2 linked regions of the Ruminococcus albus AD2013 genome follow. The protein of the gene in region 1 binds, or shares a complex with, the protein of each later gene. Links are inferred from orthologs where the notes say so. Each region holds a gene or a part of one and is shown on either strand. Other genes may lie near its edges. The genes, in order: metK and groL.

What was found.
Region 2: the proteins of metK (region 1) and groL are in contact, whole or in part, in a cryo-EM structure (PDB 8P4O), measured with the Escherichia coli proteins. The link is inferred for Ruminococcus albus AD2013 from one-to-one orthologs.

The regions. Positions count from the first base shown.
Region 1 is NZ_JAGS01000001.1:3,279,834-3,292,200, reverse strand. What follows is about bases 4,480-7,375. They hold metK (methionine adenosyltransferase), read right to left. Parts: upstream 6,566-7,375; coding sequence 5,393-6,565; downstream 4,480-5,392. Other genes in these bases: N773_RS0114805 (acyltransferase family protein), read right to left, coding at 4,480-5,393. Outside these bases: ptsP (phosphoenolpyruvate--protein phosphotransferase), read right to left, coding at 1-610; N773_RS22660 (hypothetical protein), read right to left, coding at 1,040-1,234; N773_RS0114825 (PSP1 domain-containing protein), read left to right, coding at 1,335-2,198; N773_RS0114820 (zinc dependent phospholipase C family protein), read left to right, coding at 2,199-2,828; N773_RS0114815 (hypothetical protein), read left to right, coding at 2,880-3,251; N773_RS0114810 (D-2-hydroxyacid dehydrogenase), read left to right, coding at 3,255-4,214; more of N773_RS0114805, read right to left, coding at 4,308-4,479; N773_RS0114780 (L-fucose/L-arabinose isomerase family protein), read left to right, coding at 7,798-9,300; N773_RS0114770 (tRNA threonylcarbamoyladenosine dehydratase), read right to left, coding at 9,541-10,257; N773_RS0114765 (RluA family pseudouridine synthase), read right to left, coding at 10,381-11,346; N773_RS0114760 (DUF6707 family protein), read right to left, coding at 11,385-11,933; polA (DNA polymerase I), read right to left, coding at 11,958-12,367. UniProt on the Escherichia coli protein: Catalyzes the formation of S-adenosylmethionine (AdoMet) from methionine and ATP.
Region 2 is NZ_JAGS01000001.1:2,970,897-2,983,283, forward strand. What follows is about bases 9,444-12,359. They hold groL (chaperonin GroEL), read left to right. Parts: upstream 9,444-10,037; coding sequence 10,038-11,681; downstream 11,682-12,359. Other genes in these bases: N773_RS0113280 (co-chaperone GroES), read left to right, coding at 9,619-9,891; N773_RS0113290 (cytidine deaminase), read right to left, coding at 11,813-12,196. In the rest of the region: N773_RS0113250 (CotH kinase family protein), read right to left, coding at 1-1,074; N773_RS0113255 (DUF1015 domain-containing protein), read right to left, coding at 1,225-2,487; preprotein translocase subunit SecA, read right to left, coding at 2,577-5,288; N773_RS0113265 (S1C family serine protease), read right to left, coding at 5,605-6,972; N773_RS0113270 (HAMP domain-containing sensor histidine kinase), read right to left, coding at 7,039-8,316; N773_RS0113275 (response regulator transcription factor), read right to left, coding at 8,444-9,148.

The sequences.
Region 1 (12,367 bases):
GACCTATCAGTGCGGGTATGTTCATCGTCCTCGCCAGTATAGCAGTATGCGAATTTATCGAACCGCCCATGGTGCAGAATGCCGCAACCTTAGTTTTATCAAGGGTAGCAGTCTCGCTGGGCAGAAGATCTTCCGCACATATTATAGATATATCGTCCAGTACGAATTCCTTAGCCGAAAGATTCTGCAGCTGTCTTATCAGCCTTTCCGAAGCGTCATAAACATCGGCGCTTCTCTCACGGATATACTCCGAATCGCCCTGACGCATGAGTTCCGCCAGTGTCTGTGAAGTCTTTGCCACCGCATATTCAGCATTCAGCCTTTCGTCGAATATCAGACCTCTTACACCACGCTCATACTGACTGTCGCCGAGTATCAGCTCGTGGATATAGAATATAGCCGCATCGGTCTCGCCTATCTCCTCAGCAGTTTTTTCTCGCAGGATACGCAGTTCTTCGACAGCGCCCTCCTTGGCGTTCATATATCTGTCCCATTCTTTTTCGGGATCGTTTATCTTTATCTTGGTAACGCTGACTTGGTCACGCTGATAAAAGCTGATGACACCTCTCGCGATACCGCGGTATACAGACCTACCTCGCAGTGTGACCATAGCAGTTCACCTCCGTTCACTGTATTAAACAGGTCATAACTCTACATATTAATTATAACACATTCACTCATGGTTAAAAAGGATGATTTGATTTGTTTACATTTGCGACACACTTTTTGTCGTTTTAAAATATTATCAAACTATAATTTTGTTTGTTTTAAACAATTTTATATGGGATATTTTTCCATATTCAACAGCAAAAAGAGGAAAAATCGCCCCTGAATACTCTTTCAACGCTCCAAATTCCACTAAATTAACCCCGTGAAAGCACTTCTCCCCCGCTGAGAACTCCGTTGTTATACTCCGTTCTCCTTTTGTACACCCCTTCTAAAAACTCCGCGCCGATTTTGTACAAACAAATGTTTTTTCTTTTTACTCGGACATATTTTTGCAAGAGTTGTACAAAAACGTACAACTTTTCCGCTATTTTCACTGAGTATAGAAAGGCAATGGCTCATTGGGGCTTTTTATATAGATGGTATCGGTGCGCACGATGGCAGGCTGCCGCCCGTCTGTGACTACGGCACATAGGGCGCGTGTCATACTGTACCGACCGAACAGCATCTTGACAACAGAATAACTGTCAGTCTTTTTGGTATATGCAAACATAACTTTTATTATCACTGTCTCTTTACTTTTGGGGAGATATGTGCTATAATAATAAAGTATGTACGGTGAGCTTGTATGTTTGGCTCACCAAAAGCTGAAACAGAAAGGAAAACATATGCTCAAGATAATCGGTGTGCGCTTCAAAAGCGTTGGCAAGATATATTATTTCGACCCGGGCGATGCCGAACTTAAAAACGGTGATAAGGTCATTGTCGAAACTTCCCGCGGCGTTGAATGCGGCGAGGTCGTTATGACCGACAGAGAAATAGATGAAACAAGCTTCAAAAACCCCATAAAGCCAATAATCAAAAAGGCTGACGAACGCGATCTCAAAACGATAGAACGCAATAAGCAGAGAGAGCAGGAAGCTTTCGAGATATGCAAGCAGAAGATCGAAGCCCATAAGCTGAAAATGGATCTGATAGATGTTGAATGCACATTCAGCAATAATAAGATGCTTTTCTACTTTACCGCTGAGAACCGCGTGGATTTCCGCGAACTGGTCAAAGACCTGGCAAGCGTTTTCAGGACAAGGATAGAGCTTCGTCAGATAGGTGTCCGCGATGAAGCTAAAATGCTCGGCGGACTGGGAATATGCGGACAGCCCTTCTGCTGTTCAAGATTCTTAGGCGATTTCCAGCCAGTTTCCATTAAAATGGCAAAGGAGCAGGGACTCAGCCTTAACCCCACAAAGATAAGCGGCTGCTGCGGCAGACTCATGTGCTGCCTGAAATACGAGCAGGACAGCTATGAGGATCTTCTGAAACATACCCCGAAGGTCGGCGCGATAGTTAAAACCACCGACGGCAAGGGCGTTGTTCAGGAGGTAAACCTGCTGACAGGCAAGCTGAGGGTAAAGATCGACCGTTCAGATAATGTCATCACCGTCAAGAAAGACGATGTTGAAGTCCTCAAGGACGGCAATATAAAGATCGACAAGAACGAGCTGAAAGCTCTTAAAGGACTGGAGGGTAAGTAAATGCCGTCATCACCCGTTCATCTGCTGCTGGCATATAGAATGGCTGACAGTCTGAATGTAAAAAACAAAGCAGACTTCCTGCTCGGCGCCATCGCCCCCGACTGCGTGAACTACGGTCAGGAACAGGCAAGTGAGGAAGTCAGGTATACAGCCCATATCCGTGACAAGGATTATGATATCTGGAAAGCCAAGCTAAAAGCTTTCGCCGTGGATAACGCAGAAAAGTTTGCTGATAAAAAAGATTTTCTCCGCGGCTACCTTTTCCACTGCTGGTCGGATATAGCCTGGGACGAAGCAGTTCAGCCGAAGATATTCGAGTTTCTCGGAACACTTGGCTACGGCTACGATGATATGACTAAGCAGAAATGGCAGGAACTTTACCGTTTCAACAGCCTTGCTGTAAAAAGCAAGGAATATGCTGAGTGTACCGAGTTTGTCAAGCAGGGCAAGCCTGTGGATATAGCAGGCTGTTCCGCAGAACTTATATCGAAGTATGCGGCTTACGTCGCAGATGATTACCGCGACAAGATACTCGATGAAAAGCCCCTCTTCCTGAACGATGCGCATATAGCCGCAACAGTTCAGCAGATGAATGAAGCGGGTTACAGCGAAGAACTGGCAAAGTTGTAAAAACAGAAGCAAAAAACAAAAGATACTGAGTAGAACTCAGAATAATTTAAAATGGAGATGTTTAAAATGTTGATGTCATTAACAGAGACCACAACCACAGCACAGAACGTGTTCACACCATTCCCTTTCCCTATGCATCTGGGATTCTGCATTGCGGCTACTATAGTATATGGTATATATTTCGTTAAGCAGAAGACAATACAGCACTTTCTTCTGCTGCTTGCCTGCGACCTTACTTTTATCACTCAGATAAATACTTCCAAGCCTGCCCTGACCTTCCTGTTCATAGCAGAGATAGTTCTGCTGCTGGGTGCTGCTTTCTTCTCGATAAAGTACAGCAGGGCGCAGAAAGCTGCAGAAAAGGAAAAGAAAAAGGCTCCCAAGCAGGACAGCGACACTGTTGACAGCGCTTTTGAGGACTAAAGCATGAAGATAGTTATCCTTGACAGCGAAACAGTTTCCCGCGGCGGCGATGTCAGCTTAGACGGCATAACCTCTCTCGGTAAAAGCGAAGTTTACGGCTTCACACCAAATGACGAAGTTGCCGACAAGATAGGCGATGCCGATGCGGTGATATGCAATAAGTGCCTTATCACCGAAGAAGTTTTCAGCAAATGCCCTAACCTTAAATATGTGGGTCTTTTCGCAACGGGCTACAATAATGTTGACCTTAAAGCGGCTGATAAGCACGGTGCGGCAGTCTGCAATGTGCCCGCATATTCTACCGATTCCGTGGCACAGCACACCTTTGCATTGATACTCAACCACTTCAATAAAATAAGGGCGTATGCAGATACAGTCGATAACGGCGACTGGGTCAACTACAAACTTTTCACCTACTTCTATATACCTACTTACGAGCTGAAAGGCATGAGGATAGGCATCATCGGTTACGGCAGCATAGGCAGGCGCGTGGCTGAGATAGCCAGAGTTTTCGGAATGGAAGTTGTAACTTACACACGTTCTCCCGAAAAAGTGGGCGAGGGTGCAAAAGCTGTAAGCCTTGATGAACTCCTCAGGACAAGTGATGTAGTTACCATGCACTGTCCCCTTAACGAGCAGACCAAGGAAATGATAAACAAGGAAGCTCTTGAAAAGATGAAGCCTACCGCATACTTCGTGAATACTGCAAGGGGCGGAGTTGTCAATGAGTATGACCTTGCTGATGCCCTGAACAACGAAGTCATTGCAGGTGCAGGCATAGATGCCCTGACTTTTGAACCTATGCGCGAGGACTGTCCTTTGAGAAATGCAAAGAACGCTACTATAACGCCTCACATTGCATGGGCACCCAAACAGACAAGGATACGTCTGCTTGAAGTTGTATCTGCAAACCTGAAAGCATGGATAGACGGCAAACCGCAGAATGTGGTGAACGGGAAATAATACTCCGTCCGCGCAGATAGATTTGAAATGCAAATCAGAATAAATAACAATGCCCCGAAGCGTTTTGTAATGCTTCGGGGCAAAATTTGTTTATTAAGATCCGGCTAATGATCTTTGTTTTTTGATTATAAGCAATGGTAAACCTTTGAGCTTTCTCCATATAAAAACTACAGGTATGACCATCAGGCAGGTCACCAGCCATATAATAACAAAATTTCGAGCTCCTGTAACTTTTAAAACAATGTCGTTTGCAATAAAGAAAAAAGGCATAGGATCGTAATGTATCACCATTATATCCATAGAACTTCTTCCAAGTTCACGAAGCGGTATTATCCTCTCCGGTAAAGCCGAACAGATCAGTATCAGTGCTGAAGAACCTGTAACGCCTGTAAGCAGAAACATTGACAGACTGTTAAATTTCAGGGTGTGCATATTTACCACCGGGGGATACAGATGGCAGCATACTATCAATGTAACGCCAAGTATCAAGCCGTATATAAGATTGCGGTGTTTGTTTTTGCGGTCGATATAATTGAAAAATAGAAACCCGAAAGCAATAAAAAACACAGCGGGTATTATACGTATAGCAGCTGCCGCAAGAAATCTTGTGACTTTTTCTTTCATCAAGCCTTGTATTTTCAATCTAGAGTATATCTTTACTGCAAAGAGTGAAAAGTAAAGCGATATCAAAAGAATCACTCGTATGTCAAGTTTAAGTTTGTATTTCAGAAAATGGAACAGAAGCCGTGCAAAGAAAAGGGTCGAAAGAAACCACAGCGGTGCATTGCCCATCGTTGTCCATGTGGCAGTGATCATACCTGTGATATGGTCATCTTCGTTGCCGTAACGATAGTAGTAAACCAATATAAATAATACTGAATAGAGATAGTAAGGCACCATGATATGCATGAATAATCTGCCCGCTTTCAGGGCAGGGACAGTATCCTTTTTTGAGATACTGTCCTTATAGCCCAGCAAAAAACCTGTGATGACAAAGAACAGAGGCATATGAAAAGAATATATCAGCCTTACAAAATAGTGAGCGATATGGTTGCTGTCGGGAACTACAAGATTGACATGACCCAACATTACCAAAAGTATCCCGATGCCTTTTGCATAATCGATATAGTCAAGAGATTTTGCTTTGCTGGCAGAGCGGGCTTTCTTTTTTTCAGCCATTATTTTACAGCGTCCAGGAGAGCCTGTACCTTATCTGTGCGCTCCCATGCTACGCCCAGATCTTCTCTGCCCATGTGACCGTATGCTGCCAGCTGCTTGTACTGGGGCTTGCGGAGATCGAGCATATCGATGATAGCTGCGGGACGGAGATCAAAGATGTCGTTGACTGCTGCACTGAGTCTTTCATCGGATACCTTGCCTGTGCCGAAAGTATCCACCAGTATGGAAACAGGGTTTGCAACACCGATAGCGTATGCAAGCTCAACTTCGCATCTGCTTGCAAGACCTGCGGCTACGATATTCTTAGCTACATATCTTGCTGCATAAGCTGCGGAACGGTCAACTTTCGTTGGATCCTTGCCGGAGAAGCATCCGCCGCCGTGGCGAGCATATCCGCCGTAGGTATCAACGATGATCTTTCTGCCTGTAAGACCGCTGTCGCCCTGAGGTCCGCCGATAACGAATCTGCCTGTGGGGTTCACGAAGTATGTGGTCTTGTCGTCGAGAAGTCCTGCGGGGATAACGTGCTTGATGACTTTCTCGATGATATCAGCTCTTATCTGCTCCATGGATACCTTGGCATCGTGCTGTGAGGATACTACTACTGCATCTATCCTTGCGGGCTTGCCGTCAACGTACTCAACAGTTACCTGAGTTTTTCCGTCGGGACGGAGGTAAGGAAGTGCGCCGTTCTTGCGAACTTCTGTAAGTCTGAGAGCCAGCTTGTGTGCCAGGGATATAGGCAGGGGCATGAGTTCGGGAGTTTCATCGCAGGCATAGCCGAACATGATACCCTGATCGCCTGCACCTGTATCGAATGCATTTTCCTCTCTGCCCTCGAGAGCGTTGTCAACGCCCATAGCGATATCGGGGGACTGCTTGTCGATAGTGGTCATAACAGCGCAGGTATGGCCGTCGAAACCGTACTTTGCTCTGTCATAGCCGATACCCACTACGGTATCGCGTACTATCTGGGGGATATCCACCTGTGCCTTGGTGGTGATCTCGCCCATGCACATTATCATACCTGTTGTTGTCACAGTCTCGCAGGCAACTCTGGAATAGGGATCCTGTTCCAGCATTGCATCGAGGATAGCATCGGAGATCTGGTCGCAGATCTTATCGGGGTGACCCTCGGTCACCGATTCGGAAGTGAAAAGAAATCTTGACATGAATAGTTCCTACCTTTCTTATAAAGAAACTTAGTCGGCTCAACCGACATATACTGTTGCTAACCGTTAAATCAACAGCCAATAAAAAGCCTCTCAATTCCGAAGGAATGAGAGGTGAGATCTTTTTGATAAAAATTCCTCATCTTTCGGAAATAACCGCAGGATTTGGCACCTTGACGAACTGCATAATACAGCACACAGGTTGCCGGGCTTCACAGGACCTGATTCCTCCACCGCTCTTGATAAGGCTATTAAATTTAACGTCTAACATTATACTACATTCTTACTCTGTTGTCAACAGTTTTAACGTTTTTTTTTACAAGGTACGCTATACTAACTCTTTATAGATAGAGTAAGCGGAAATCTATTTGTAATGAAAGACTATATAATCGGCGCAATTTTAAATATTTTTAAACAAATGATAGAATGTTTGAGAAAGCGCTTGACAAATCAGGATTGTCGTGGTATAATAATTTTCGTTGACTGGTCAAGTCAATGACCCAAATGCGGGTGTAGTTCAATGGTAGAACTCCAGCCTTCCAAGCTGGCCACGTGGGTTCGATTCCCATCACCCGCTTTTACTGTTGAATGCAGTATATGCGTCATTAGCTCAGCTGGATAGAGCAACCGCCTTCTAAGCGGTAGGTCACTGGTTCGAATCCAGTATGGCGTGTTACGGTGGGTATAGCGTAGTTGGTTAACGCGTCAGATTGTGGTCCTGAAGATCGAGAGTTCGAATCTCTCTACCCACCCTACAGCTTCTCGGAAATATTTGAGGGGCTGTTTTTTTATAGTTTACTGCCATTCCGGAATTCAGGCGGTGTGATAAATGAACTTATATGACTTTCGCAAACCACTCGTTAGACGGGTGGTTTTTTTGATAGTTCGCGGGTTCGTTGCATAAATTGCGGGAGACTTTGATATGTACATACCTTACATATAACAACTCCCCAGAGCGGTACGTACATCATCGGCGGACTTCCTCAGATGTTGTATGTACATTATCTGTCAAGACGAAAGACATACGAATAAAATAACGAACATTCTTCTAAAAAAAAGCGCATAAACTGCGCAATAAATGGTGAGGTAATGCCAAATTTTTGAATTGACACAAAGTTGTATATGTGATATAATGTGTGCAACGATGAAGATCGCAGTTTATATGCGCTCAGCTGTCGGCGGAAACGTCGGGGCACACACAGCGGCGGCGCACCAAAACGGAGGTAATTATCATGAGCAACAAGCTTGCAAACACACCTGAAGTGAAGATAGGTCTTGTGGCAGTTTCAAGAGACTGCTTCCCCATGAGCCTGTCAGAAAACAGAAGAAATGCCGTAGCTAAGGCTTATACCGAAAAGTACGGCGCAGAGGGACTTTTTGTATGTCCTACCGTTATTGAGAACGAAGTACACATGAGAAAGGCTCTTGACGAAGTTAACGCTGCGGGCTGCAACGCTCTCGTTGTATACCTTGGCAACTTCGGTCCCGAGACCCCTGAAACACTGCTCGCTAAGTATTTCGACGGCCCTGCAATGTTCGTTGCAGCTGCTGAGGATGACTGCGGCGATGCACTTATCGACAACAGAGGCGACGCTTACTGCGGTATGCTCAATGCCAGCTACAACCTCAAGCTGAGAGGCGTAACTGCTTACATTCCCGAGTATCCTGTTGGTACTGCTCCCGAAGTTGCTGATATGATAAACGAGTTTATCCCTATCGCAAAGACTATCGTTGGTCTGAGAAATCTCAAGATCATATCCTTCGGTCCCCGTCCTCAGGACTTCCTGGCTTGCAATGCACCTATCGCAAGACTGTATGACCTGGGCGTTGAGATCGAGGAAAACTCCGAGCTTGACCTGTTCGCAGCTTACAACGAGCACAAGGACGATCCCCGTATCCCCGGCGTTATCGCTGATATGGAGAAGGAACTGGGCGACGGCAACAAGATGGCAGGCATCCTGCCCAGACTTGCTCAGTACGAAGTAACTCTGCTTGACTGGGCTGAAGAGCACAAGGGCGAGAGACAGTTCGTTGCATTTGCTAACAAGTGCTGGCCTTCATTCCAGACACAGTTCGGCTTCGTTCCCTGCTATGTAAACGGCAGACTGGGCGCAAGGGGTATCCCTGTATCCTGCGAAGTTGATATCTACGGCGTTCTTTCCGAGTACATCGGTCAGTGCGTATCCGACGATATCGTTACTCTGCTGGATATCAACAACACTGTTCCCGGCAACATTTACAGAGAGGATATCGAAGGCAAGTTCGATTATACTCAGAGAGATACATTCATGGGCTTCCACTGCGGCAACGGCAGCTGCTGCATCCTGAACAACCCTGTTATGAAGTATCAGCTCATCATGCACAGAGGTCTGGAGCCTGATGTTGAGCCTGATATCACAAGAGGTACTCTTGAGGGCGACATCAAGCCCGGCGAGATCACATTCTTCAGACTTCAGTCTACTGCTGACGCAACTCTGCGTTCTTATGCAGCTGAGGGTGAGATCCTGCCTGTAGCTACTCGTTCCTTCGGTACTATCGGTATCTTCGGCATCAAGGAGATGGCAAGATTCTACAGATATGTACTGCTGGAGAAGGGCTATCCTCATCACGGTGCAGTTGTATTCGGTCACCACGGCAAGGCACTGTTCAATGTGCTGAAGTTCCTGGGTGTTGAAGACAGAGAGTACAACAGACCTGCTTCCACAAGATATTTTGGCGAGAACCCTTACAAATAAATTGCTTTAAAAGAAAAGACTGCTGCGAAGTGACGCGGCAGTCTTTTTTTGTATGTAGATTTTGGGATAAAAAAAGCCCCCGAAGCCTTAAACTTCGGGGAAAACGTCGCTGAGAGGATTCGAACCTCCGGCCTGCCGCTTAGGAGGCGGCCGCTCTATCCAGCTGAGCTACAGCGACTTATCAACTTAATTATTATACCATATCTCAGAGGAAAATGCAAGACCTTTTTCAAATTTTTTTCAGTCTGCCGATATGATATCCTTTATGACTTCCCCTGCAAGTATAAGTCCTGCCACGGAGGGGACAAAGGCTACAGAACCGGGAACGGAACGTCTGCCTTCCTGTGGTTCTTCGGAACTTGTGCGGGGAGTTATGGGTTCTTCCTCGGAGTAGACTACTTTGAGGTGTGCAACATTACGCTTTTTGAGTTCGCGGCGCATCACCCTTGCAAGAGGGCATCCCTTTGTCTTATAGATATCGGTGACGCGGAATGCGGTGGGGTCAAGCTTATTGCCTGCGCCCATGGCGGATATCACGGGTACTCCTGCGGCTTTGGCTTTCATTATTATCTCTATCTTGCCTGTGACAGTGTCGATGGCATCTATCACGTATGTATACTGTGTGAAATCGAAATCATCGGCGGTCTCGGGCATGAAGAAACAGTTATGTACATTTACGGTTATATCGGGGTCGATATCGTGTATCCTTTCGGCGGCTATCTCGGTCTTGTATCTGCCGACGGTGCTGTGGAGGGCGATTATCTGGCGGTTGAGGTTAGTGGTGCTGACGGTATCGCTGTCGATAAGGTCGATGGTGCCTACTCCGCTTCTGGCAAGGGCTTCAACTGCAAATCCGCCTACTCCACCTACCCCGAAAACTGCCACGCGGCTGTTCTGGAGTTTTTCCATGGCTTCACTGCCGAGAAGCAACTCGCTTCGTGCATACTGTTCTTTCATATTAGTCCTCCGTGAAATTACTTGCTTTATTGATAATTGTCGAGCCGTACTGTCAGACGGAAATATGTACTCTGACAAACTTGCACAGATTTTTGCTGACGGTGCAGATCTCCCGCAAGCTTTTTAAAGTTGAAAGAATTTATCTTTGAACCAGACTTTTTTTACTTCAAAGCTTTTGCCGTCAAGATATTCAAGACAACCGCTTTCGGTGGCGAAGCGGAATGTGAGTTTATAGGAACACAGCGCCTGGGTCTTCACGCCGAGGGCGCGGTTTATCTTGTTGCTGCCGTATTTTCCGTCGCCCAGCAGAGGGTAGCCGATGTGTGCAAGATGTGCTCTTATCTGGTGAGTTCTGCCTGTGACGAGATCGACTTCCAGAAGTGCCAAGTCGGACTGCTTATTCTCAGCAAGAACTTTATATCGGGTTATCATGGTCTTACTGCCCGGGAAAGACTTGTCCTCTACACGGACTACCTTTGTCTTTTCATCGCGGCGATGGAAAGCTTTCAGCTCGGCGGACTTTTTATTAGGGATACCCACTGTAACGCAGAGATAGAGTTTTTCAAGTTCCCTGTCCTTGACTTTCTGATTGAGCACCCGCAGGCTTTCGGCATTTTTGGCACATATAACTATACCCGAGGTATTCCTGTCGATGCGGTTGCACAGGGCGGGAGTGAAGCTGTTTTCGGTATCGGGATCGTATTCCCCTTTGTCATAGAGATAGTGCAGAACACGGTCTATCAGTGTATCCGCTTCTCCGCTTTCGTCCTCATGCACCACAAGACCGCAGGGCTTATCGCAGAGGAGTATATTTTCGTCCTCGTACACTATTTCGATATCCTTGGGCGCGTTGAGGAAACGGTGGGCTTCATCGCGCTTTTCGGGGAAAAATTCATCATTGATATAGAGCTGTACGCTGTCGCCCTCGCTGAGTTTTGTGCTTATCTCACAGCGTTTGCCGTTAAGCTTTATGCGCTTTAACCTGATGTATTTGTACATCAGGTTTTTCGGCAGTGCAGGGACTGCCTTGGTGAGAAATTTATCCATGCGCTGTCCCGCGTCATTTTTGTTTATACTGAATTCTCTCAAATTTATCCTCCGCCTATTTTTTGTGATGTTTTATAGCCTTATTTTACCTGACGTAAAATGTCTACAAGTTCCCGGATATCGCTTTCAAATTTTTCATCGGGGACAGGAAATTTACCTGCTTCTCGGTACCTTATGGCTGATTGAAGTTTGCAGAAGCGCCAACCGTCAGCCAGTGATCTGGGGCGATTTTTGAGCTCTTCCGCTATGTTGATATCCATATCTATCATGTAGGAATCTACCAGATTTACGTATAATTCGGGGTGGCGATGTTCGTTGATCTTATTTATCAGAGCTTGGGATCCTTCTGTTAAGCCCCGTTCTCTGAGCACTCTTGATTTCAGGCACATCACCATATCGGGGCTGAACCAGATATCGTAATTTCCCGAAAACTCCATATCCTTTAGCAGGTCACAGACTTCGATCATTTCATCATAATAGCCGTAGATATACAGCCATGTCGCCAGAGCGGATATATTCTGTAGATCTCTGCTTGATTTAAAACTGCACTTTTTCAGTATTTTGTTACAGTAACTTCTGACTTTCTTTTTATCAACAGTGATGCTTATACGCTCGATCAATTCTGTCATAATCAAACCGACCTTTCGTGGGTATTAGCCCTTTGCAAGATACCAGCTTTCGCCCTCGCCGACGGATACCTCCATAGGCACCGAAAGCTTGACTGCATTTTCCATCTCTTCTTTCAGCACGGCGGAAGCCCTGTCCTTATCCTCGGGGGTTACTTCGATAATAAGTTCATCGTGTACCTGTAATATCAGCCTTGCATCCAGCTTTTCTTCTTTCAGCCTCTGGTAGACCTTTACCATGGCTATCTTGATGATATCCGCCGCCGCGCCCTGTATCGGGGCATTCATAGCGGCACGCTTTCCGAATGCCTGCATGACTTTATTGGTAGCTGAAAGTTCGGGGATATAACGGCGTCTGCCGAATATGGTGGTGACATAGCCGTTCTTTATGCCGTCCTCTACTGTCTTATCCATGAACTGTGATACCTTCGGGAAGT
Region 2 (12,387 bases), 300 kb from region 1 along the record:
GCGTTCCCAATCCTTGCCTTTCTGATTGTAATTGGCGGGTATCGAGCCGTTATAGAGGTGGTTGGGGTCTGTGGGGTAGTAATCCTCGTATACCTTTCCGCGGACGTATATGCCTGTTTCGTGGTCGTAGAGAGAGTCGGGTTCTGTCACCAGTGATATGACGGGCATATTGCTGTGGGCGGCGGGGGAAAGTCCCACAAAGTAAGATGCGGTGCTGACCAAGCCCCATTCGCCGTCCGCAGACTTAGCACAGGCGCGTATCACAGTGCCCTTGTCAACGTCATTATCTTTCGGGGCTTCGACTTTGCCGGGACGGTATTCCAGCTGTATCTTCATAGGGTCCATGGCGGAAAGTACATTTTTGTCACCCGCTCTGTCCCTGATATCGACGGGATCGGAATATATCTCCGCTGTATCAGAAGTTCGGGGGTCGGTGCCGTCGGTGGTGTAGTATATACCTGCGGAATCCGATGCGGTCATTTCAAGGGAGATGGCATCGGGATAAAATCCGCTTTCTTTGGAGAATATTACCTGTGAAGCGCACTTTACCTCAGAATTTTTGGCGCAGGGGGTCGCAAGGGTGATATATGCCCCGTTTTTTCCGGAACATACCGTGTACCCTTTAGGGGCTGGCGCGGCAGTGATGCTGTCAACGGCAATACCGCCGTTTTTCAGTGATATGGTACATTCCTCGCCCTTTGGTATCTTTATATCCGCAGATATAACATCGGGGTCATCGAAGCCGTTTTTGGTGCAGTATACCAGCGCATAGCCGCGGGCAGGTATTGTACCGCCGCTGATGGCATGGTCGGCTTTGCCATCACGGCAGAGGGTGTAGTCTTTAAGGTCAACAGCTTTTACGTTCGGGTTGTATATCTCGATCCAGTCGCAAAGCTTGCCTTCGCTGTCACGCAGAGAAGCTTCCTCGAAATTGCCGTCATTTTCGGCACATATCTCGCTGATGACCAGATCTTTCGGGGTCAGGAATATCACAGCGGCCGCGATAATGCCAAGCACTGCTGCACTTGCAGCGACAGCAATGGCCGCCTTCTTTTTATTTGCTTTATCTTCCATGACCTCACCGCCCTTTCCGTATCATCAGATGGTATCACACTTTTTTATTATACTAAATATGAGGTGAATTGTCAATCATATAAACGCAGGTGATATCCAATGTATTCCAATGCAAAACAGGCAGTCCGTATATGAACTGCCTGTTGTTCGTTACTTGATTATCCTGCGGGCTTCAACGTAGAAGCGCTTATCTGCGGCGTGACCCATGGAGAAAGTTTTTCTGGGGAGAGCGCCGTCTTCGATAACGGTGGGGAAGAGCTCGTTTTTACCCATATCTGGGAGCAGGAATCCGATGGAGTTCTTCTTTTTGGAGAGTTCCTTAACTACCTCTGCGCCGTGGATATAGTCGGTTTTGCCGCCGAATTCCTTGGTGTAGTTGTCAAGGAAATTCTGGAGAGAGCCAACAGTCAGCTTTGAGCTTGGCGCATGGACAAATACCTTTTTCTCCTCGCCGTTCTGAACGATAATGAAGCTCTGCTCGCTTTCCTCATCGGAGAGGGCGAGCTTTTCTGTCAGCGCCTTTACCAGGTCATCTTCGTTGACTTCTGTAACTATACGGTGAATAGCTTCAAATTCAAGGGCAGGAGAATGTAGGTTTACCAGCTCGACAAGAGCGTATCTTGCAGGGTGGTCGGAGAGGTCAGCCGAGGGGTCTGCGCGTTTGAGGGTCTCGTAGAATTCCTTTGCAGTGGCAAGGGAGTGGTTGCCGTCACCCATAGCGTAGGTTAGGGGCTGTCTGCCTGTTATGCCGTAGCGGCGCTCAAAAGCTTCCTGTTTAGAGAACTGCTCCAGATGGCTCACGACTATCTCTTCTGTCTCCTTATCGAGAAGCCAGCCTGTGATGTGTCCGCCGCCCTCCATCAGGTCGAAATCGTAGAGCTTTGTGAACTCGTCCTTCTTATCTGCAAGGGGTTCGATGATACGCTTTTTGGCATCGTCAATGAGTATCATGATATGGGGGAGTTCAACGGGAGCGCCCTTGCGTATCTTGATGCGGGGCGGTATACGCTCGATAACGGTGGCTTCTGTTGCCCTTACCTGAGATTCGGAGCCCTTGTAGTACTCGTACTGTTCAAGGTCGATACTGCCGATGATACCTGCCCTTACTCTGCCATCGGACTGAATGCGCTCAATATATATCATAGCATCTTTGTATTCTTCAAAAACGCCCTTTTCAAGATACTCCTTCATGGTGCGGTGTATCTTGTCTATCCTGTAATCCACGCCGGGCTGTTCAAGGTACACCTCGGGAAGTATCAGGTTATAGGCGCTCTTATTATCGCCTACGTATTTTTCAACTCTGTTCCAGTACTCGGGTTCAGAGGTATACTGATCACAGGCAACTACTGCCCACTTGTTCATATCCGTATCCTTGGGCAGAAGGATATCCGCCCCTTTGAATGCTGTTGACATATATTATTCACTCTCCGTCATATCGATTGTATATCCGAAAACAGGACGGTCATCAGCCGTCCTGTTCATCATTATTATTTATAAGTCTGTCAGTCGTTTGCTCCGCAGCAATCCTTGTACTTCTTGCCGCTTCCGCAGGGACAGGGATCGTTCCTGCCGACTTTGTTCTTGTTGCGGATAGTCATATTGTGATGCTCCATAGGTCTGAGCACTTCCTGTCTCTGGGGAGCTACCTGCTGTCTTACCTTGATGGTGAACAGCATTCTTACTGTATCCTCACGGATAGATTCGATCATTGCATCGAACATATCCATACCTTCCATACGGTACTCAACAACAGGGTTCTTCTGACCGTAGCTTCTCAGGCTGATACCTCTCTTGAGCTCTTCCATATCGTCGATGTGATCCATCCACTTGGTATCAACTACCTTCAGCAGACAAACTCTCTCGATCTCGTGGAGCAGTTCTTCGCCCAGTTCTTCCTCTCTTGCATCGTAGAGTTTCTGAGCTCTGTCTTTGAGAGTATTTACGATCTCATCGCGGGATACTTCATCCAGTTCCTCGGGGGTATAGTTGAAGTCGTCCTCGGTGGTGAACAGACCGTTGAGTCTTTCTTTCAGGCCAACCAGGTTCCAGTCATCAGCGATCTCGCCCTGAACATACATATTTACAGAGTCATCGATGAAGTCGTCTATCATCTTCTCGATGGAATCGTGCAGATCTTCGCCGTCGAGAACCTGCTGCCTCTGGCTGTAAATGATCTCACGCTGAGTATTCATAACGTCGTCGTAGTTGAGGACGTTCTTTCTGATATTGAAGTTTCTGCCCTCGATCTTCTTCTGTGAAGACTCGATAACGCTGGAAAGCATCTTGGACTGTATGGGAGTATGCTCGTCAACGTTGAGGGTATCCATCATGCTTGTGATACGATCGCCGCCGAATATTCTCATCAGGTCATCTTCAAGGGAGAGGAAGAATGTGCTCTCGCCGGGGTCGCCCTGACGTCCAGAACGTCCTCTCAGCTGGTTATCGATACGTCTGGACTCGTGTCTTTCTGTACCGATGATATAGAGACCGCCAGCCTCTCTTACCTTTTCAGCCTTTTCCTTTACCTCTTCATCGAACTTCTTGTAAAGCTCTCTGTACTTCTTTCTTGCGGTGAGGATCTCCTCGTCATTTGTGTTGGAGTAGCTTGCTGCTTCAACAGCCTGTTCCTCGGTGTAGCCCTCTTTCTGGAGTGCTGCGAGGGACAGATACTCAGCGTTACCGCCCAGGGTGATATCGGTACCACGGCCTGCCATGTTGGTAGCGATGGTAACAGCACCGAACTTACCTGCCTGTGCAACGATCATAGCTTCCTTATCGTGATACTTAGCGTTCAGCACGTTATGAGGAACGCCTTTCTTCTTCAGCAGCTTGGAGAGGTGCTCGGACTTCTCGATGGATACAGTACCAACCAGTACAGGCTGTCCCTTTTCATGACACTCAACGATCTGGTCGATAACAGCATCGAACTTGCCTGCCTCGGTCTTGTATACAACATCGGGGTGGTCTTTTCTGATTACGGGCTTGTTGGTAGGTATCTCGATAACGTCCAGCTTGTAGATCTCTCTGAACTCGTCCTCTTCGGTAAGAGCTGTACCTGTCATACCCGACAGCTTATTGTAAAGTCTGAAATAGTTCTGATATGTGATGGTAGCGATAGTCTTGGATTCTCTCTTGACTTCAACGCCTTCCTTAGCCTCGATTGCCTGATGCAGACCGTCGTTGAAACGTCTGCCGTCCATAACACGGCCAGTGAACTCGTCAACGATAAGAACTTCGCCGTCACGAACGATATAGTCAACGCCCTCTTTCATAACGCCGTTAGCTTTCAGCGCCTGATTGATGTGGTGTGCCAGAGTCATATTCTCAGCGTCCATGAGGTTTTCAACGTTGAATACCTTCTCTGCTTTCTTTACACCGCTCTTGGTGATGGTGGCAGTCTTAGCCTTCTCGTCGATGATGTAATCGCCGTCCAGCTGGTCGTTATCGATCTTGTCATCCATTTCGATAACGGTAACGGGCTTCAGGGTCTTTGCGAATTTGTCAGCCAGATTATAAAGATCGGTTGACTTGTCGCCCTGACCCGATATGATAAGAGGAGTTCTTGCTTCGTCTATCAGGATAGAGTCAACCTCGTCCACGATAGCGAAAGCGTGCTCTCTCTGCACCTTGTCCTTCTTGTATATTACCATGTTATCACGCAGGTAATCGAAGCCCAGTTCGGAGTTCGTACCGTATGTGATATCACAGTTGTAAGCCACTCTCTTTGCGGTCTTATCCATACCTGACAGTACACAGCCGATGGAAGTATTCAGGAAGTTGAATACCTTACCCATTTCCTCTGACTGGAACTTAGCCAGATAGTCGTTGACTGTTACAACGTGTACGCCCTTGCCCGAAAGCGAGTTGGAATACGCTGCAAGACAAGCAACCAGAGTTTTACCTTCACCTGTCTTCATCTCGGCGATACGTCCCTGATGCAGAACGATAGCACCGATTATCTGAACAGGATAAGGCTTTTTGCCCAGAACTCTCCATGCAGCTTCACGGCATACTGCGAGAGCATCGGGCAGAACTTTGTCAAGGTCGGAAACATCTTCGACCTGTTTTCTCAGCACGGCGGTCTGTTCGCCCAGTTCGGTATCGGACATAGCCGCATACTTATCCTCGAGCTCCAGCACCTTATTTTTGATAGGTTCGATCTTGGCAAGCTCCTTTTTGGAGTAGTTGCCGAATAATTTGTCAAGTAATCCCATTTATCTAGCCACCTTTTTATTGTACAGTAAAGAAACTTTCTGTTATTGATATAAATAGACTATTATATTATACACTAAACACCCGAAAAAGTCAATACCTTGTTTAACGCTTTCGTGGGATAGAATGCCAAGGAGGCGAGCTTGGGGTCAAGCCTTTCGTGAAAGGCTTGCGGAAGAGCACACCATCAGCAAAGCTGATGGTGTGCTCTTCCGCAAGCCTGCTAGCGCGAGGCTTGACCGCGCGCTTTGTTTCCTTGGCATTCCTCACTACATAGCTACAGCCCGTAGCCGCTTCAGGGCGTTTACGGGCTGTCTGTTATTCGTCGGTATCCTCTGCCAGAGTATTTCTGTCGTCCATCAGCTTGAATGTTATATCAAATTCCGTTTCCTTATCGCCTGTCTTTCTTATGACATGGCAGGTCACATCATCGCCGGGTTCCATATTTCTGACAAAAGTAGGAACATCTTCGATATCGTTCACATATGTGCCGTTGATGTGCGTTATAAGGTCGCCGGGCTGAAGGTCGGTATTGGCAACATCACATTCGGGGGCTATGCTCTGCACGCTGAGACCGGGGGTAGAATTTGTCAGTTCGGCTGTTGCTTCGGATATCTGCACAAACACGATACCCATACGCGCCTTGCCCTTTACAGTGCCTGTTTCCATAAGGTCTTCTATCACGGATTTTGCCTCGTTTGTGGTTATGGCGAAGCCTATGCCCTCATAGTCGATGGAAGCAAGCTTCGATGAGGTTATACCGATGACCTGTCCCCACATATTGAACATTGCGCCGCCCGAATTTCCGGGATTTATAGCTGCATCTACCTGAAGGCAGCTGACACCTGCTGTGGAATTTTCGGGGATAACTCTTCTGTCAGTGCCCGATACCACACCCTTTGTTATCGAGTGTCTGTATCCTGCGGGAGTGCCTATGCATACAACGTCCTCGCCGAGCTTTACCTGATCGGAATTTCCGAATTCAGCGGGCTGAAGGTCGGTGGCGGGTATCTTTATAACTGCGATATCCGTCCGCGGGTCGGAGCCTATTACTTCCGCCGCGTACTCCCTGCCGTCGCTCAGTACGGCTTTTATACCGTTTTTGGCTTTGTCGATAACATGGGCATTGGATACAATGTATCCATCGGTACTTAGGATTATGCCGCTGCCCTTGCCCGATGGCATTATCGTGCTCTGCTCGGTGAATATATCCAGGGATACTACCGAAGGCCCGCAGACTTCTGCAATGCCCTGAGCGGTGTATCTGCCCATTTCGTCTTTCAGTTCATCACCGACTTCGGGTCTGTCGGCGACTTTCATATTGAAAGTCATATGTTTGCCGCCTGTGACGAGGTTTGATACCACGCCCTTTCCCCTTGCGCTCACGCAGGCGATAAGGAAACCTGTGCCCAGAAATATCACGGCAAACAGCGTATTCAGTACAACACGCTTTGCAATACCTTTGCTTCGCGGCTTTTCCTCGATATCGGGCAGTGTTATGCCGCGCCAGAAATCTCCGTCAACTATCTCATCATTTTCAACTGCCCCCTTGGGCATATTGAAATATTTTATGCTGTAGTCCCAGCTGTTCGATGCATCCTTGGCGAGCTTTTCTGCGGCATCGGTAATGTCCTCATCGGTGGTCTCGCCTTGGGTGTTCTCGGTGAGGTCTTTCTCAAGATCCATCAGGTTATCACCTCTCTTTTATTTGTAAAAAGGGGACTGCCGCGAACAGCAGTCCTCTGACGTTCATCATTCCTCGTTTTTCTCGGCTTTGGGTATGGTAAAGGTGAATTCGGTATACTCGCCTTTAAGGCTCTTTACCATTATCTTGCCGCCGTGTATCTCGACTATGGAGCGTGCGATATTAAGTCCCAGCCCCAGACCCTGAGCGTGTATGCCTCGGGATTTATCTGTTTTGTAGAATCTGTCGAATACCAGCGGAAGCTCGTCTTCAGCCAGACCCTCGCCGCTGTTCCTTATGGAAACGGAAGTAGCATCCTCTCCGTCCTCGAATGAGAATTCGATATAGCCGCCCTTATCCACAAACTTTATGGCGTTTTCGATAAGGTTGTACATCACCTGATGTATAAGGTCGATATCGGCGTACATATTTATCCTCTGCACATCAAGTCCGCGGATATCGATGTTTTTCTCATCTATCCTCGGCTCAAAGGTCAGCAGGGTATCTAGTATCGGCTCGGTCACAGGGAAAGAAGTCTTGTTGGGTTCAAGCTCTCCTGCTTCTATTTTGGCAAGGTTCAGCATACTCTTTACAAGACGGGTAAGTCTTCCGACCTCGGAGGAGATTATCCTCATATAGTAATTCTGCTGTGATTTCGGTATAGTGCCGTCAAGTATGCCGTCTACAAAGCCGCCTATGGAAGTCATCGGTGTCCTGAGCTCATGTGAAACGTTTGCCAGAAAGCTGTTACGCATGGTATCATAGCTTTTCAGGTTGGCAGCCATTTCGTTGAAGGCTATGGAGAGTTCATTGAACTCCTTGGTGGTATACTCGGGGAGTGTTACCGAGAAATCGCCGTTACCAAGCTTTTTGGCTATCTCTGCGACTTCGGTGATAGGCTCTGTCAGCTTCAGCGTAGCGAAATACACCAGGAACATTACTACCAGCAGTACGGCTATCGCACTGACCATGAATATCTCCATGATGTTTTTGGTGTAGTTGTCCTGCTGTGATTTTGGCGAGTATGCCAGCACATAGTACCTCGGACCGTTGGCGGAAAAGGAATCGCCCGTGATATGGCAGACCTCGTCAAGTTCGCCGTTTAGGTCGTCATAGGAGTATGTAGTAGTACCATTGAATTTTATCAGCAGTTCGGGGTCGATGTTTTCGACTTCGCCGCCGGTAGCCGCCACTACATATCCATCATCACTGCACAGCAGATAATCGGAGTTGCTGCCTATGGCATAGGTCTTCATCTCCGCTGCCACATCTTCACGCCATCTGTCAGGCTGCTCCAGCATTTTTTCCTGCGTATATGAAGCAAGAGCCCTGGCATCTTTCAGCATGAGGCTCTTTTTTTCATCTAAGAAGTACCTTGAAGAAACAAGCAGTAATACTGTTCCTAAGCAACAAAAGCTTATCAGTATTACTGCTGAGCAAATCGCAAAGTACCTTGTAAATATACTTTTGCCGTTATTCATTGTTGTTTTCGGAAACTTCAAACTTGTAGCCTACGCCCCAAACAGTTTTCAGTGCCCACTTGTCGGAAACGCCCTCAAGCTTTTCACGAAGTCTCTTTACATGAACGTCGATAGTTCTCGAGTCACCATAGTACTCAAAGCCCCATACTTCGTCAAGAAGCTGATCTCTGGTATAAACTCTGTTGGGGTTCGATGCCAGATGGAACAGCAGTTCCAGCTCCTTCGGGGGAGTATCCATTACCTGACCGTTAACTCTCAGCTCATATCTTGTCATATTTACAGAAAGCTTGTCATACTTGACTTCCTTGATCTCGCTCTCTGCAGAGGACTGACCAACTCTTCTGTAAACTGCCTTGATCCTCGCGATAACCTCTTTGGTATCAAATGGCTTGACGATATAATCGTCAGCACCGAGCTCAAGACCCAGTACCTTATCAAAGGTCTCTACCTTAGCTGTTATCATAATGATCGGAACGTTTGACTTCTTTCTGATCTCACGGCATACCTGCCAGCCGTCGATGCCGGGCAGCATGATATCAAGCAGAATGATATCGGGCTTCAGCGCATTGAATTTTACGACCGCTTCTTCACCGTCGTGAGCCAGGATAACGCCATATCCGTCCTTTTCCAGATAAAGACGCAGCAGCTCGCAGATATTCTTATCATCATCAACTACCAAGACTCTTCCCAGTGACATATTCATCTTCCTTTCGTCGCCTCAGCCACACCCGGACTGCAAGCTATTAATTTTATGCTGTCCCTTTGAGGGGATAGCAATATAATTTAAATGATAAATTAGTAATTACAGTATAACAAATTTACAATCAACTTTTGTGAACTCAGTACTAATTTTTTGTGAACATCTTATAAATTAAATGCAACGAGAACAGAAATATTCAAAGAATAATCACAAAGTCTACAACAGATGATTTTTATCACATTACTAATTATAGTAATTATAACATAAAACTTCATAAAATAACAGACACATACTAACACAATTTTCATGGTATACACAGACCTCTATTTGTGCAAATCTACAAAAATCGGGTAGACGTATTGCAATTTATAAAAATCGTGGTACAATATACTTAGCACTCGGATACAAAGAGTGCTAAAACAACATTTTGCAACATATAATTCTATATATACGAGGAGGAAATTATAATGAATATCAAACCCCTTATGGACAGAGTCGTTATAAAGATGACCGAGGCTGAGGAGACTACAGCAAGCGGTATCATACTTGCAGGCGCTGCCAAGGAAAAGCCCCAGGTAGCTGAGGTAGTAGCAGTAGGTCCCGGCAAGAAGGACGTTGAGATGAATGTCAAGGTCGGCGACAAAGTGCTGGTAAGCAAGTACAGCGGCACAGATGTCAAGGTTGACGGACAGGAATATACCATTCTTAAAATGGAGGACGTTCTGGCAGTAGTTGAATAATTGCACAGGTACATCAGGTATAGATAAATATTACAATTACCATAGTTCATATCATTCTTCATAGCTAACAGTAAGCATTAGTCTTCCGCAAAAATTATGAATTATGAATTATGAATTATGAATTATCAAAACGGAGGTAATTTACAATGGCAAAGCAGATCATTTACGGCGAAGAAGCCAGAAAAGCACTGCAGGCAGGTATCGACCAGCTGGCTGATACCGTTAAGATAACACTGGGACCCAAGGGCAGAAATGTAGTTCTCGATAAGAAGTACGGCGCTCCACTCATCACAAACGACGGCGTTACAATCGCAAAGGAGATCGAGCTGGAAGACGCTTTCGAGAATATGGGCGCTCAGCTGGTAAAGGAAGTTGCTACAAAGACCAATGACGCAGCAGGTGACGGTACCACAACCGCAACTCTGCTTGCTCAGGCGCTGGTACGCGAGGGCATGAAGAACATCGCTGCAGGAGCTAATCCTATGATCCTGAAGAAGGGTATGGCTAAGGCAGTTGAGACCGCTGTTGAAGCTATCATCGCTAACTCCAAGAAGATCGAGGGCAGCAAGGATATCGCAAGAGTCGGTGCAGTTTCTGCTGCTGATGATACCATCGGTCAGCTGATCGCTGAGGCTATGGAGAAGGTAACTGCTGACGGCGTTATCACTCTGGAAGAGTCCAAGACAGCTGAGACTTACAGCGAGGTTGTTGAGGGTATGCAGTTCGACAGAGGATACCTCAGCCCTTACATGGTAACAGATACCGATAAGATGGAAGCAGTTCTCGATGACGCTCTCGTTCTTATCACAGATAAGAAGATCGGCAATATGCAGGATATACTCCCTCTGCTGGAGCAGATCGTAAAGATGGGCAAGAAGCTCCTCATCATCGCTGAAGACGTTGAGGGCGAGGCTCTGAGCTCACTGATACTCAACAAGCTGAGAGGAATCTTCACTTGTGTTGCTGTAAAGGCTCCCGGCTTCGGCGACAGAAGAAAGGAAATGCTCCAGGATATCGCTATCCTGACAGGCGGCGAAGTAATCTCCACCGAGCTTGGCATGGAGCTGAGCGAAGCTACTCTTGAACAGCTGGGTTCTGCAAGACAGATCGTTGTTCAGAAGGAGAACACCATCATCGTTGGCGGCGCAGGCGAGAGCGAGAATATCAAGGCTCGTATTCACCAGATCAAGGGCCAGATCGAGACCACAACTTCCGATTTTGACAGAGAGAAGCTTCAGGAAAGACTGGCTAAGCTTTCCGGCGGTGTTGCAGTTATCAAGGTCGGTGCTGCTACCGAGGTCGAGATGAAGGAAAAGAAGATGCGTATCGAAGATGCTCTGGCAGCTACAAAGGCAGCTGTTGAAGAGGGGATCGTAGCAGGCGGCGGCACAGCACTCATCAATGCTATGCCTAAGGTTAAGGAGCTTGTTGAAGGCCTTGAGGGCGACGAAAAGACAGGCGCTCAGATCGTATACAAGGCACTTGAAGAGCCTCTGAGACAGATCGCTGCAAATGCAGGCGAAGAGGGCAGCGTTATCATAGATAACATCGTTCGTTCGGGCAAGGTAGGCTACGGCTACAATGCATACTCTGATGAGTATGTTGATATGATACCCGCAGGTATCGTTGATCCTACCAAGGTTACAAGAAGCGCACTCCAGAACGCAGCTTCCGTAGCAGCAATGGTACTGACTACCGAGAGCCTTGTAGCTGACAAGAAGGATCCCGCAGCTGACGCAGCTATGGCAGCAGCCGCAGCAGGCGCAGGCGGAATGGGCGGTATGTACTGATCCACAAATCGCAAAAGATGAATATACGGGCGGAGAGTCAGGTGCTCTCCGTCCTTTTTGTGCAGGTGCGTTTTGGAAAAAAGAAACAGGACTTCGCACACAGCGAAGTCCTGTACATTTCGTATATCTGTTCAGTTAAGTTCAAAGCGCATGGGCAGGAATTCACCGAGTGTGAATTCTCCGTTTGTCAGTATGATAGAGAAATCATCATCGCAGAATTCGCTCATAACCTGCAGGCAAGCACCGCAGGGGCAGCATGGGTGGCTGAAATTGCCCTCCGCACCACCGACGATGGCTATTGCTTTGAATTTTTTGCAGCCCTCGGACACTGCCTTGAATATCGCTGTTCTTTCAGCGCAGATTGTCAGTGAAAACGAGCTGTTTTCAACGTTGCAGCCTGTGAATATCCTGCCGTCCTCGGTAAGAAGTGCTGCCCCTACCGAGAAACCCGAATACGCGCAGTAGGAATTCTGCGCAGCTTCGATGGCAAGCTCCAAAAGTTCCTTGTTTTCCATTATATTACACCCCAAGATCTATCTATTTCGCCGTATAGGCGCCCAACCTCTATCATTATAACATTTGTATGATAAGCTGTCAATAGTTTTTAAACCGAAAATCACACGAAAATGAATGTTCCGCGTACATATGAAAGACGATCTGTTCATACTATCAGGTTGAAATCCGGAATGAAATATGTTATAATATA